DNA from 3 places in the Nonomuraea sp. NPDC001636 genome. Region 2 is predicted to be linked to each of the others. Evidence: riboswitches for the same ligand, from Rfam matches in the RefSeq annotation. Region 2 holds a riboswitch; each other region holds the start of a gene.

Region 1 (4,744 bases), on a different contig from region 2:
CGTCGCCCAGCGGGGTGGGGTCCGTCACTGTCACCTTGTCGTCGGCCAGCTCGACGCGGCCCGCGGCGGCCAGCTCGGCGAGGATCGCGCCGCCGAGCGCCGGGTGGAGCTGGACGCCTCCGATGAGCTGCTTGCCTTCTTCCTCGTCGAGGGCGAGGAGGAGGAGTTCTTCGGCAATCGTCACGGTCATGTCCCGACACTAACCTCCCAGGCATGAGCATTTCGGAAAGACTTCACGCGATCGGCCGGCCCTTGCTCCAGGCGCAGCTGGACCATCCCACGGTGGCCGGCATCGGGCGCGGCGACCTGCCGGAGCCGGTCTTCCGGTCCTGGCTGGAGCAGGACTACCTGTACCTGCTCGACTATGTGCGGGTGTTCTCCAGGCTGGCCTGGCAGGCGCCGGACGGGCATCTGGGCGACCTGGTGGATCTGGCGTACGCGACGTACCACGACGAACTGCGTCTGCATCGGTCGTTGTCGGCGGAGTTCGGGGCCGATCTGGACAATGCGGTGAAGGGGCCGGCGTGTGTGGCGTACACGGCGTTCCTGTTGGAGGCGGCGGGGTCGTACGGGGAGGGGTTGGCGGCGCTATATCCGTGTATGTGGGGATATTCGAGTCTTGGCAGGATCCTCGCCGAGAACCCGCCCGCCGAGCCGCGGTACCGCGCCTGGGTGGACACCTACGCCGACCCGGCGTTCGCGGCGCTGACCGTACGGATCGGGCAGATGATCGACGAGGCCGACCCCGACCCCGTACGGGCGGAGGCGCTGTTCGCCGAGGGCATGGCACACGAGCTGGCCTTCTGGGACGTGCCGTAGTCGCGTGCCGGTCCGGCGCGCGCCATACCCTGGGGGCATGCCGGAACTTCCCGAGGTGGAGTCGCTCACCAACTTCCTGCGCGAGCGGGCGGTCGGCCGCTCGATCGCCGGCGTCGACGTCGTCGGCTTCCAGGCGCTCAAGACGTTCGACCCGCCCGTCACCGCGCTCGGCGGGCTCACCGTCACGGGCGTGTCGAGGCACGGCAAGTTCCTCGACCTCGACTGCGACGGCCTGCACCTGATCATCCATCTGGCCCGCGCCGGCTGGCTGCGCTGGCGCGACGACCTGACCGGCGCGCGGCCGGTGCGGCCGGGCAAGGGGCCGCTGGCCGTACGCGTACGGCTGGCGCCCGACGACGACGGCCTGGCCCCCGGCTTCGAGCTGACCGAGGCCGGCACGCAGAAACGGCTGGCCGTCTACGTCACCGACAAGCCGGAGGACGTGCCCGGCGTCGCCGCCCTGGGCCCCGACCCGCTCGACGACGCCTTCACCGTCGAGGCGCTCAAGCGCATCGTGGGCGGCAACCGCACCCAGATCAAGGGGCTGCTGCGCGACCAGAAGGTGATCGCGGGCATCGGCAACGCCTACTCCGACGAGGTGCTGCACGCGGCGAAGATGTCGCCGTTCAAGATCGCCGCGACGCTGACCGACGCGCAGATCGCCGACCTGCACGAGGCCATCGTGACGACGCTGCGCGACGCCGTCGAACGGGCGCACGGGCTGGCCGCCAAAGACCTCAAGGCGGAGAAGAAGTCCGGGCTGCGCGTGCACAACCGGGCCGGCCAGCCGTGCGACGTGTGCGGCGACACGATCCGCGAGGTGTCCTTCGCCGACTCCGCGCTCCAGTACTGCCCGACCTGCCAGACGGGCGGGAAGCCGCTGGCCGACCGGCGGATGTCGCGCCTGCTCAAGTAGGGTCCCGGGCGCGGGATGATGGAGGCATGACCGTTCCAGAGATCGACGTCACCGCCGTTCCCGACGACGCCTACCTGCTCGACGTCCGCGAGCAGGACGAGTGGCTGGCCGGCCACGCCCCCGAGGCCGTGCACATCCCCATGTCGCAGATCCAGGGCCGGGTCGAGGAGGTGCCCGCCGACCGCACCGTCTACGTGGTGTGCCGGGTCGGCGGCCGGTCGATGCAGGTCACCGCGTGGCTCAACCAGCTCGGGCGCGACGCCGTCAACGTGGGCGGCGGCATGCAGTCGTGGGAGTTCGCGCGCCGTCCCATGGTCAGCGAGACCGGGCAGGAGCCTTTCGTGGCCTAATGCCCCACTGTGGCGGTTCCGCCGCCATTGAGGCATGATGAGGGCGCCAACTGCATAGTCGCGGGAGCTCGGGGTGCCGGGCTGAGAGGGCAGCAACACAGCCGCTGCCGACCGCCTGAACCTGTCCGGGTAATGCCGGCGTAGGGAGTGTGCGATGACGCATGTCGTCGACGAAGTTCCGCTGACCCTTGACGGCGCGCCCCCCAAGACCCTCGGCGTCCTCGACCAGGGCGCGCTCTGGGCCAACCTCGGTGTCAGCCTCCTCGGCTTCTCCGGCGCGCTCGTCCTGATCGATCCCCTGGGCAACGCGCCGCTCAGCCTCGTGGCCGCGCTCACGGCCGCCGTGGTGGGCAGCCTCATCGGCACGGCCATGGTCGGCCTGTCGGCCATCCCCGGCACGCAGACCGGGCGGCCGGCGATGGTGCTGCTGCGCGGGCTGTTCGGGGCGAAGATGTCGTACGTCCCGTCCGTGCTGAACATCGTGCAGATGCTCGGCTGGGGGGCCTTCGAGCTCTGGGTGATCGCCAAGGCCGCGAGCGCGATCTTCGGGAGCGTCCCGTACCAGGTGTGGGTGGTGGTGGCGGGGGTGCTGACCACCGCGCTCGCCGTCTGGCCGCTCGGGTCGATCAGGCTGCTGCGCCGGTACGTGACCGCCGGCGTGATCGTGTCGCTGATCTGGTTCACCGTGTCGTTCCTGGGCGAGGCGCCGACGTACACGGGCGGGTCGTGGACGGCCTTCGCCCCGGCCGTCGACTACGTCATCGCCCTGTCGGTGTCGTGGGTGCCGATGGCCGCCGACTTCGCCAGGCACTCGCGTTCCAGCCGGGCCGCCTTCACCGGCGTCGTCGGCGGCTACACCGTCGCCCAGGTGGCCTGCCTGGCCCTCGGCGTGTACGCGGTGGCCATCGCGGGCGCCCAGGCGGTCCAGGCCGACGGCATGGTCGTGTTCCAGCCGTTCGTCGCGGCGCCGCTGGGCGCGCTGTTCTTCGGCATCCTGGTGCTGCGCGAGACCGACCAGTCCTTCGCCAACGTCTACTCCACCACCGTCTCGCTGCAGAACCTCATGCCGAAGGTGGACCGGCGGATCGTCTCCACCGCGATCGGCGTGCTCACCACCGCGATCGCCCTGGTCGTGGACGTCACCTCCTACGGCGCGTTCCTCGGGGTGATCGGCGCGGTGTTCGTGCCGATGTTCGCGGTGCTGGCCGTCGACTACTTCGTGCTCGGCGGCGCGGCCCGCTGGAACACCGCCGAGGACGCGCCCTCGCGCTGGCTGATGCTGCTGCCGTGGGCGCTGGGCTTCGCCGCCTACTGGTTCACCACCTCGACGCCCACGGTCGCCGGCTGGGACGACTTCTGGGCCTCCGCCCGCGAGGCCGTCGGCTTCACGCGGGAGCCGTGGATGAACGGCGCGCTCGGCGGCGCGCTGGTCGCGGCCCTGGTGACGCTGCTCATCGGCGTGCTCGGCCGGCGCCGCTCAGCGGCCCGCTGAGACCCGGCGTTCGACGTTGAGCAGGTGCTGCTTGGCGGCCACGCCTCCGGCGTAGTCGCCGAACTCGCCGTCCTCACGGACCACCCGATGACAGGGCACGATCACGCACACGGGGTTGGCGCCGACCGCGTTGCCGACCGCGCGAAGGGCGCGCGGCCGTCCGATGCTCGCGCCGATCTCCTCGTACGTCGTGGTCGTGCCGTAGGGCACGGCCATGGTCTTCTGCAGCACGGTACGGGCGAACGGCGTGGCCAGCGCGAGGTCGACCGGCGTGGCGAAGGTGCGCAGCCGGCCGGAGAAGTACGCGTCGAGCTCGCGGCGCACCGGGTCGAGGCGGCGGGCGTCGGGCCCGATGAACGTGCCGACCTCCTTGGCCAACCGCTCGAACACGGTGTTCTCGGCCTCGAAGCTGCAGGCCGCGATGCCCTTGCCGGTCACCGCGAGCACCAGCCTGCCCACCGCGCCGTCGTAGGTGCCGAACGCGATGTCCGGGGGCCCCTCTCCCTTGTAGGTGCTGGAGGTCACTCTCAGCAGGGCATCGAGGTCGCTGCTCGACATGCCTCTCACCCGTTTCAGCCACCGGAATCTTCGTGAGCGCAGCGTATCGGACGGATCGCCCGTCAGACCCACCACGCCACGTGCACTATGGAGGTGTGGGATACGCATGGGTCGGCAGTGACGAGGAGATCGCTCGCGCCGTGCTCGCCGGGTCCCCCAACGCCGTGGTGGCGCTCGACCGCGACCAGAGCGTGCTGGTCTGGAACGCGGCGGCCGAGCACCTGTTCGGCTGGACGGCGGCCGAGATGCTGGGTCGCCGGGCGCCGATCGTCCCCGACGAGCTGGCCGCCGAGCACAACGCGGTGCTGGAGCGCGTACGCACCGGGGGGCAGGTGTCGTTGCGCACCAAGCGCGTCCACAAGGACGGCAGGCCGCTCGACCTGCGGGTGGACATCAACGCCCTGCGCATGGGCAACTCCGTGGTCGGCTACGTCCTGGCCCACCATCCCGCGCGGGCCGACGAGGTCGCGGGGCTGCGCATGGAACGCCGGGCCCGGCTGGTGCACCGGCTCACCGACGTGGTCGGCGACATCAACTCCGAGCTGGAGCTGCCGGCCGTGCTCGACCGCATCTCGGCCAGCCTCACCGAGCTGACGGGCGCGGACGCGG
Region 2 (4,744 bases):
GAGCCGCCCGACCAGGGGGTCCGCAGTCGTCTTATCCACCACCCCCCAGAGTTTACGGGCGTTTTGCCACCGGCAGGGCCCGCGCGCCCGAAACCGATGCGGAGACGTTCTCGCGAGAGCGGCCCCGACCGGCGGAAGGACCGGCGCGAGCCGGTCCCTCCGGGGATCGCAGAGGGGATCTTCAGGGGATCTCCCGGGGGATCTCCAGGGCGTCTCGGGGGCGCCTCCAGGGCGTCTCGGCTGCGTCTCCGGGGCGTCTCCAGGGCGTCTCCGGGGCGCCGCTAGGGGGTCGTCGGCGAGGAGGCCTCGGCGTAGCGCCGGCGCGGGATCCGGCCCGCCTGCCGCGCCTGGCGGCCGGCCGTCACGGCCGCCCTCATCGCCGAGGCCATGAGCTCGGGCCGCTGCGCCCGGGTGACCGCCGTGGCCAGAAGTACCGCGTCGCAGCCCAGCTCCATGGCCAGGGCGGCGTCGCTGGCCGTGCCGATGCCGGCGTCGAGGATCACCGGCACCCCGGCGGCCTCCACGATGAGCTCGATGTTGTGCGGGTTCCTGATCCCGAGCCCCGAGCCGATCGGCGCGCCCAGCGGCATCACCGCCGCGCAGCCGGCCTGCTCCAGCCGCCGCGCCAGCGCCGGGTCGTCGCCGATGTACGGCAGCACCACGAACCCGTCGGCCACCAGCCGCTCGGCCGCGTCGAACGTCTCGATCGGGTCGGGCAGCAGCGTGCGCTCGTCGGAGATGACCTCGAGCTTGACCCAGTTCGTCCCCAGGGCCTCGCGGGCCAGCCGGGCCGTCAGCACGGCCTCGCCCGCGGTGAAGCAGCCCGCGGTGTTCGGCAGCACCTTGATGTCGCGGCGGCGCAGCACGTCGAGGACCGAGCCGCGGGCGCCGGGGTCGAGCCGCCTCATGGCCACCGTGGTCAGCTCGGTGCCCGAGGCGACCAGGGCCTGGTCGAGCACCTCCAGGGAGGGCGCGCCGCCGGTGCCCATGATGAGCCGGGAGGCGAACTTCTCCCCGGCGATGATCAGCTCATCCACCCTGCACCGCCGTCAGCACCTCGACGCGGTCGTGGTCGCCGAGCGCCGTCGTCTCCCACGAGCTCCGCGTGACCACCTCGTCGTTCACGGCCACGGCCACTCCGGTGGTGGCGGTGGTCAGCGTCCGTACGGCCTGGGCCACGGTGGTGCCGTCGGCCACGTCATGCGCGGCGCCGTTGATCGTCACAATCATGAAATATCCCGAAATCTCGCGGGCGAGCACAGCGCGGCCAGCTCGCCCTCCTCACCCGTCAGAATCCCCGCGCCCGTCGAAACCCCCGCCGCCCGAGCCGCTGCCTGGGCCGCCGGCTGTGTGCCTGTCTGGGCCGCCGTCTGTGTGGCCGTCTGGGCCGTCGTCGTGGCCGCTGCCGGGGGTGCCGCCTGGGCCGCCGTCGTCGTGGACGGTGTCAGCACCGCCGACGTGACCAGGGCCGCCGTCAGGGGGGCCAGCAGCACCCCGCCCCGGTGGTGGCCGGTCGCCAGCACCAGCCCGGGGACCTCGCCCGCCCCGATGATCGGCAGGTTGTCGGGTGTGCCCGGACGCAACCCCGCGACCACGTCGGCGACCTCCAGCTCGGTGACGCCCGGCACCAGCTCCCTGGCGTCGCGCAGCAGCTCGTAGAGCCCGCCCGCAGTCACCCGGGTGTCGAACCCCAGCTCCTCCTGGGTCGCCCCGAGCACCAGCTCGCCGTCGCCCCGGGGGACGAGGTAGACGGGCGCGCCGTGCACCATCCCGCGTACGCACCGGCCGAGCAGCGGCTGCGGCGAGCGCAACCGCATGATCTGCCCCTTGACCGGCCGGACGGGCACGTCGGCCAGCTCCCCGCTCCACGCCCCGGCGGCCAGCACCACTCGCTCGGCCGCGATCTCCCGCACCGCCGGCTCAGGCTGACCGGGAACGGCCTCAATCCGCACCCCCGTCACAGCACCGGTCCCAGAGCCGGTCCCAGCGCCTGTCGCGGCGCTTGGAGCGGCGTCGCCGTCGCGCAGCAGGCCGGTCACCCGCGCCCGCAGCACGGGCACGCCCAGCCGGTCGAGCGCGGCCAGCAGCGCCGCCGTGACCCGGCGCGGATCGACCCAGGCGTCACCGGGGGCCAGCAGCCCGCCGCGCACCGAGGGGGCCAGCATGGGCTCCAGACGGCGGCACTCGCGCCCGGTCAGCCGCTCGACCCGCAGCCCCAGCTTGTCCATGAACGCCGCCAGGTCGTCGAGCGCCGCGAGGTCGTCGGCCCCGAAGGCGACGTCGAGCGTGCCGTCGGCGCGCAGGTCGAGCGCCCGGCCAGCGGCCCCCTCCGGCCCGATCACCCCGAACGCGCCCCCGAACGCCTCCCCGGCCCTCGTCCCGGCCCTGCCACCGGGAGGGCCGCTCAGCCCCGTGCCGAGCCCTGCCCCAGAGCCCGCACCGAGATCCGGGCCGAGGCCCGCGTCGGCGGCCAGTTCAGCGGCGAAGGACGGCCATCGGCTCAGCGAGGCGGCCCCCAGCCGCAGCAAAGGCTCCTCGGTGTAGGCGACCTCGCTGACGGGCGCCAGCATCCCGGCCGCCGCGTAGGAGGCCCCGCGGCCCGGGGCCGGATCGACCACCGTGACGGGCAGCCCCTCGCGGGCCAGCCGCCAGGCGATCGACAACCCGACGACCCCGCCGCCCACGATCACATTCATCCGCGCTCCCTTCGCCGGCATGATCCGGATCAGGTGTCTTGCGGTCGAAGGCCCGCTCAAGCCTTCCTCTCAGCCCGGTGACGGCCGGACTCCCGCGCGTCTTGCGCCTCCAGCCTACGGCCTCGGCGCGACGTGCCGGCACCGCCCCCGTTATGGTCATGAACGTGAACCATGTCGTAGTGGTGGGAGCGGGCCTGGCCGGGCTGCGCAGCGCGGAGGCGCTGCGCGGGCGCGGCTTCACCGGACGGATCACGCTGATCGGCCAGGAGCGCCATCGGCCCTACGACCGTCCGCCGTTGTCCAAGGCGGTCCTGTCCGGCGCGGCCGACTCCAGCTTCCTGGAGGCCGACCTCGACGCGCTGGAGGTCGACTTCTGGCCAGGCGTCACCGCCAAGGCCCTGCGCGAGGGCGTCGTGGAGACGACCGAGGGCGAGCTCGGCTACGACGGCCTCGTGATCGCCACCGGCGCCGAGCCGATCACCGTGCCCGGCGACGGCCCCCAGCACGTCCTGCGCACCCTCGACGACGCCCACGAGCTGCGCGCCGGGCTCGTGGCCGGAGCCCACGTGGCGATCATCGGCGCCGGCTGGATCGGCGCCGAGGTCGCCACCGCCGCCCGCAAGGCCGGCTGCTCGGTGACCGTGATCGAGGCCGGCCCCACCCCGCTGGCCAACGCCGTGGGCCCGGAGATCGGCGCCCGCACGCGACACTGGTACGACGGCATCGACCTGCGCCTGAACACCATGGTCGACGAGGTGGACGAGGGCGGCGTGCGGCTGGTGGGCGGCGAGTTCGTCCAGGCGCACGTGGTCGTCACGGGCATCGGCGTGCGCCCGGCAATCGAGTGGCTGGCCGGCTCCGACATCGACCTGCACAACGGCGTCGTCACCGACGAGCACCTGCGCACGTCCATGCCGAACGTGGTCGCCGCCGGCGACTGCGCGGCCTGGTGGTCGCGCCGTTACGGCGTCCGGCTGCGTGTCGAGCACTGGGACACCGCACTCGGCTCGCCCGAGGTCGCCGCCGCGACCCTGCTGGGGGAGGAGGCCGTCTACGACCCGGCCCCCTACTTCTGGTCCGAGCAGTTCGGCCACATGGTCCAGTACATCGGCCACCACCCCTCCGGCGACCGCCTGCTCTACCGGGGCGAGCCCGAGGGCAAGTGGTCGGCCGTCTGGCTGACGTCCGGCGACACCCTCGCCGCCGTGCTCGCCGTCGACCGGCCCCGGGACTACGTGCAGGGCCGTAGGATCATCGAAGGCGGGCACCGCCTCGACACAGAACGCCTGGTAGATCCAGAGGTCCCCCTACGGGATTGTGTTGTTTGAGCAAGGACGGCATGTGGTAGTTGTGGTTTCGTGACGCTTTCTGTTGCACAGATCGACCGGGAGACCGACCAGCTCGTCGACGAGTGGCTCACTCTCCCCGAAGTGGCCTCACGCCTCGACCTCTCGATCGGGCGGGCCAAGCAACTCCTCAAGGACCACAAGCTGCTCGGCGTGCGCCGTGGCGGCGGCGGGCCACAGGTTCCCGCGGTGTTCCTCGACGGGAAGGACGTGATGAAGGGCCTGCCCGGCACACTGACCGTGTTGCAGGACGCCGGCTACGACGACATCGAGTCGCTGCGCTGGCTCTTCACCCCAGACGAGTCCCTGCCGGGGTCGCCCATCGAGGCGATCAAGGCCGGCCGTCACACGGAGGTCAAGCGGCGTGCCCAGGCCCTCGGTTTCTGAGGCCCGCCTCTATCTCTGCACCGACGGCCGCCGCGACCGCGGCGACCTGGCAGAGTTCCTCGATTCGGTGCTGGCCGGCGGCGTGGACATCATCCAGCTGCGGGAGAAGGGCCTGGAGGCACGCGAAGAACTCGCGCTCCTGGAAGTCTTCCGCGACGCCTGCGACCGGCACGGCAAGCTGCTGGCCGTCAACGACCGGGCGGACATCGCCTTCGCCGCCCGGCCCGACGTGCTCCACCTGGGGCAGGACGACCTTCCCGTGACGGTCGCGCGAGAGATGCTCGGCGACGACATCGTCATCGGCCGGTCCACCCA
Region 3 (4,744 bases), on a different contig from region 2:
GAGGGCGCGGACGTCGCCATCGCCTACCTCGACGAGCACGACGACGCCAACCACACCCGCGGCCTGGTCGAGCACGAGGGACGGCGCTGCGTGCTGCTGCCCGGCGACCTGGGCGACCGCGACCACTGCGCGACGGTCGTGGAGCAGGCGGTCTCCGAGCTGGGCGGCCTGGACGTCCTGGTCAACAACGTGGCCTACCAGGCGCCGGTCGACTCCCTGGAGGAGCTGACGGACGAGCAGTGGGAGCACACGTTCGCGGTCAACATCCACAGCTACTACCGCGTCACCAAGGCCGCGCTGCCGCACCTGCGGGAGGGCAGCGCGATCGTGAACACCTCCTCGATCAACGGCCTGCGCGGCAACAAGACCCTCATCGACTACGCCGCGACGAAGGGCGCGATCAACGCCTTCACCTACTCGATGGCCCAGAACCTGGTCGAGCGCGGCATCAGGATCAACGCCGTCGCCCCCGGCCCGGTCTGGACGCCGCTGATCCCGGCCACGATGCCGGAGGAGAAGGTGGCGAAGTTCGGCGCGCAGGTGCCGATGAAGCGGGCCGCCGACCCCGACGAGATCGCCCCTTCGTACGTGTTCTTCGCCGCCGACCGGCTGTCCTCGTACTACACGGGCGAGGTGCTGGCCCCGATCGGCGGCGAGACGCTCCCGGGCTGACCGCGGCGGGCTACAGGTAGATCGTGCCGCCCTTGCCGATGAACTCGGCCGCCTTGTCGGCCAGGCCCGCCCGCACCTCGTGGCTGAGCTTCATCGAGCAGAACTTCGGGCCGCACATGGAGCAGAAGTGCGCGGTCTTGGCGGGCGCGGCCGGCAGGGTCTCGTCGTGGAAGGCGCGGGCGGTGTCCGGGTCGAGCGACAGGTCGAACTGGTCCTCCCAGCGGAACTCGAACCGGGCGTCCGACAGGGCGTCGTCCCACGCCTGGGCCTGCGGGTGCCCCTTGGCCAGGTCCGCCGCGTGCGCCGCGATCTTGTAGGTGATCACGCCGGTCTTGACGTCGTCGCGGTTGGGCAGGCCGAGGTGCTCCTTGGGGGTGACGTAGCAGAGCATGGCGGTGCCGTACCAGGCGATCATGGCGGCGCCGATGCCGGAGGTGATGTGGTCGTAGCCGGGGGCGATGTCGGTGACGAGCGGGCCGAGGGTGTAGAAGGGCACGTCGTCGCAGAGCTCGCGCTGCAGGTCGACGTTCTCCTTGATCTTGTGCATCGGCACGTGGCCGGGGCCCTCGATCATCACCTGCACGTCGTGCGCATGTGCGATCTTGGTCAGCTCGCCCAGGGTGCGCAGCTCGGCGAACTGGGCCTCGTCGTTGGCGTCCGCGATCGAGCCGGGGCGCAGCCCGTCGCCCAGCGAGAACGTCACGTCGTAGCGGGCCAGCAGGGCGCACATCTCGTCGAAGTGCTCGTACAGGAAGCTCTCGCGGTGATGGGCCAGGCACCAGGCGGCCATGATCGAGCCCCCGCGCGAGACGATCCCGGTCTTGCGGCGGGCGGTCAGCGGGACGTGCGCCAGCCGCACGCCCGCGTGCACCGTCACGTAGTCGACGCCCTGCTCGCACTGCTCGATCAGGGTGTCGCGGTAGACCTCCCACGACAGCGCCTCGGGACGCCCGCCCACCTTCTCCAGCGCCTGGTAGACGGGCACGGTCCCGACCGGGACGGGCGAGCTGCGGATGATCTGCTCGCGGGTCTCGTGGATGTTCGGCCCGGTGGACAGGTCCATGACGGTGTCGGCGCCCCACCGGGTGGCCCACGTCATCTTCTCGACCTCCTCCTCGATCGAGGAGGAGACGGCGGAGTTGCCGATGTTGGCGTTGATCTTCACCAGGAAGTTCCGGCCGATCGCCATCGGCTCGGACTCCGGATGGTTGACGTTGGCGGGGATGACCGCCCGCCCGGCCGCGACCTCCTGCCGGACGAACTCGGGCGTCATCCCCTCCCGTACGGCCACGAACTCCATCTCCTTGGTCACCACGCCGCGCCGCGCCGCGCCGAGCTGGGTGACCGGCGACCCCCACGCCGAGCGGTCGGTACGCGACGGCCCCGAGGTGTCGTAGAGCCGCACCGACGTGCCGTTCGACAGCCTGACCTCGCGCATCGGCACCTGGAGGTCACCGATGTGGATCTTGGAAAAGCGCGCGTCGCTCATCGCGCAAACTCCCTTCGCCGGCATTATCCGGAGCAGGTTCTGGCGGTCGGCGGCTGACAGCCGTCCTCTCAGCCCGGTCCGCACCGGGCTCCCGCGTTGGTCACCGCGATCATAACCCCGCGCGTGGCAGGATCAAGGGGATGTCCGATCCCATTGCGCACACGACCGCCACCTACGACCGCATCGCGCGCCAGTTCGACGAGCAGGTCGCCAATCCGTCGCCCCCGTTCGCGGCCTTCCGCGACCGGTTCGCCTCAGCCCTGCCCGCCGGAGCCACGGTCGCCGACCTGGGATGCGGCCCGGGGCGCGAGTCGGCCTGGTTCGCCGGACGCGGCCTGACCACCGTGGGCGTGGACCTGTCGATCGAGATGGCCAGGCTCGCCGCCGGGCGCGGCGTTCCCACCGTTCTGGGCGATCTGCGACGCCCGCCGCTGTCGCCGGCGTCCCTGGACGGCGTCTGGTCGGCCGCCGCCCTCGTGCACGTGCCGTCCGAGCAGACCGAGCCGACGCTGCGCGCCTGGCACGCGGCGCTGCGCCCCGGCGGGGTGCTCGCGCTGGTCACCGCCCTGGGCGACAGCGAGGGCTGGGAGCCGGTGCCGTACCGGACGGAGTACGAGCGCTGGTTCGTCCACCGCGACGCGGGCGACCTGCTCGCGGTGCTGGACGCGGCCGGGTTCGCGGTCGCCTGGCACGAGACGAACGTCACCCACCGCACGTGGTTCAGCGTGCTGGCGACAGCGCGCAGCTCTCCCCTGCCCTAGTCTCCAGGTCGAGCGTGAACCCGGGGCCGCGCAGCCGGGCGGTCCCGCCGCGCGCCGACGACAGCCTGACCTCGACCGGCACACCGTCCGCCCAGGTGACCCCGACGGTGAAGCCGCCGCGGGCGCGCAGCCCGTCGAACGAGCCCGCGCGCCAGGCGGCCGGCAGCGCGGGCAGCAGCTCGATGACGCCGGCGTGGCTCTGGAGCAGCATCTCGGCCACCCCGGCGGTCGCGCCGAGGTTCCCGTCGATCTGGAACGGCGGATGCGTGTCCCACAGGTTGGGCAGGGTGCTGGCGCGCAGTTGCCCGCTCAGCATGCTCAGGGCGCGGTCGCCGTCCTTGAGCCGGGCCCAGAAGTTGACCTTCCAGGCCATGCTCCAGCCCGTGCCGCCGTCGCCGCGGGCTTCGAGGGTGGTGCGCGCCGCGGCCAGGTGCTCGGGGGCGGTGAGCTGCGTCCCGGGGTGTAAGGCGTAGAGCTGGGAGACGTGCCGGTGCCGGTCGGACGGGTCGTCGAGGTCGGCCTTCCACTCCTGGAGCTGCCCCCAGGAGCCGACCCGCAGCCCGGGGTCGAGCCGGTCGGCCGCCGCGCGCAGCCGTCCGGCGAACTCGGCGTCCACGCCGAGCGTGCGCGCGGCCGCGGCCGTGCAGGCGAACAGGTCCCGGACGATCTGCTGCGGCATGGCCGCGCCCGCGGTGAAGTCGCCGTGCTCGGGCGAGTAGGCGGGCGAGACGACGAGGCTGCCGTCGCGCGCGTCGGGACACAGGTTGGCCAGCCAGAACTCGGCGGCCTCGCGCATCGCCGGGTAGGCGTGCCCGCGCAGGTAGCGCTCGTCGCCGTCGAACAGGTAACGCTCGTAGAGCTGGCGCACCAGCCAGCCGGCGGCGTCCGGCATCCAGAACGACGTGGGCCAGTCGTGCACCCCCGTGAACCCGAACGGGTTGGTGTTGGAGTGCACCACCCACCCCGTGGAGCCGAACATCGACCGCGCGGTCTCGCGTCCGGGCGCGCGCAGCCCCGCCACGAACTCCTGGTACGGCACCGCCGTCTCGGCCAGGTTCGCCGGCTCGGCCGGCCAGTAGTTCATCTGCAGGTTGATGTTGGTGTGGTAGTCGGACTCCCACGGCGGCGAGTTGGACGCGTTCCACACCCCCTGGAGGTTGGCCGGCAGCGAGCCGGGGCGGGAGCAGGCGATCAGCAGGTACCGGCCGTACTGGAAGTACAGCGTCTCCAGGGCCCTGTCGGACGGGGTTCCGGCGCCTTCGTAGGCGGCCAGCAGGCGGTCGGTCGGCAGGTCGGGCATGCGCTGGCCGAGGTCGAGCCGGACCCGGCCGAACAGCGCCCGGTGGTCGGCCTCGTGCTCGGCCCGCAGCTCCGCGTACGGCCGCCGCGCCGCCGCGTCCACCGCCGCCGTGACCCGCGCCGCCGGGTCCGGGCCGCGGTAGCCGGGGTGGACGGGCGCGTAGTCGGTGGCCGCCGAGAAGACGAACACCGCGCTGTCGGCGCCCGTCACCACGACGCGGTCGCCCTCGTCCGTACGGGTGCCGCCCTCGGTCAGCACCTGGACCTGGCCCTCGTACACCAGGCCGTTGTCGGCCAGCACGCCCCGGACGCGCAGCCGTCCCGCCTCGGCGGTCACTTCCTCCCCGCCGTCATGCGCGGTGCCGAAACGCAACGTGAACCCCACCCGTCCCGGAGGTCCCGCCGTCAGCCTGCCGACGATGACGTGTGCCGGGTACGAGGCGAAATATTCCCTGGTGAGCACCACGCCGTCGGCGTCCTCGTACGTCACGGCGGCCACCGCCGTCTCCAGGTCGAGCGTGCG

What was found. A riboswitch is a leader RNA that binds a small molecule or an ion and turns the genes downstream of it on or off. The one in region 2 is predicted to bind thiamine pyrophosphate.
Region 1: it holds a riboswitch for thiamine pyrophosphate, as region 2 does, so the genes downstream of both, ABT158_RS41585 (purine-cytosine permease family protein) here and ABT158_RS14460 (FAD-dependent oxidoreductase) in region 2, are expected to answer to the same signal.
Region 3: it holds a riboswitch for thiamine pyrophosphate, as region 2 does, so the genes downstream of both, thiC (phosphomethylpyrimidine synthase ThiC) here and ABT158_RS14460 (FAD-dependent oxidoreductase) in region 2, are expected to answer to the same signal.

What each region holds. Positions count from the first base shown of each region.
Region 1 covers NZ_JBEOZT010000031.1:62,062-66,805, reverse strand. Annotated here, with positions in the region: gene ABT158_RS41605 (GOLPH3/VPS74 family protein) at 1-190, opposite strand, end outside; gene ABT158_RS41600 (TenA family protein) at 214-819, shown strand; gene ABT158_RS41595 (Fpg/Nei family DNA glycosylase) at 857-1,735, shown strand; gene ABT158_RS41590 (rhodanese-like domain-containing protein) at 1,762-2,085, shown strand; TPP riboswitch at 2,136-2,249, shown strand; gene ABT158_RS41585 (purine-cytosine permease family protein) at 2,240-3,577, shown strand; gene ABT158_RS41580 (methylated-DNA--[protein]-cysteine S-methyltransferase) at 3,563-4,135, opposite strand; gene ABT158_RS41575 (ATP-binding protein) at 4,231-4,744, shown strand, end outside.
Region 2 covers NZ_JBEOZT010000006.1:78,204-82,947, reverse strand. Annotated here, with positions in the region: gene pknB (Stk1 family PASTA domain-containing Ser/Thr kinase) at 1-39, opposite strand, end outside; gene ABT158_RS14470 (thiazole synthase) at 282-1,037, opposite strand; gene thiS (sulfur carrier protein ThiS) at 1,030-1,230, opposite strand; gene ABT158_RS14460 (FAD-dependent oxidoreductase) at 1,227-2,696, opposite strand; TPP riboswitch at 2,686-2,802, opposite strand; gene ABT158_RS14455 (NAD(P)/FAD-dependent oxidoreductase) at 2,855-4,024, shown strand; gene ABT158_RS14450 (Rv2175c family DNA-binding protein) at 4,055-4,429, shown strand; gene thiE (thiamine phosphate synthase) at 4,407-4,744, shown strand, end outside.
Region 3 covers NZ_JBEOZT010000001.1:337,695-342,438, reverse strand. Annotated here, with positions in the region: gene ABT158_RS01530 (SDR family oxidoreductase) at 1-672, shown strand, start outside; gene thiC (phosphomethylpyrimidine synthase ThiC) at 683-2,161, opposite strand; TPP riboswitch at 2,154-2,266, opposite strand; gene ABT158_RS01520 (class I SAM-dependent methyltransferase) at 2,302-2,922, shown strand; gene ABT158_RS01515 (glycoside hydrolase family 95 protein) at 2,882-4,744, opposite strand, start outside.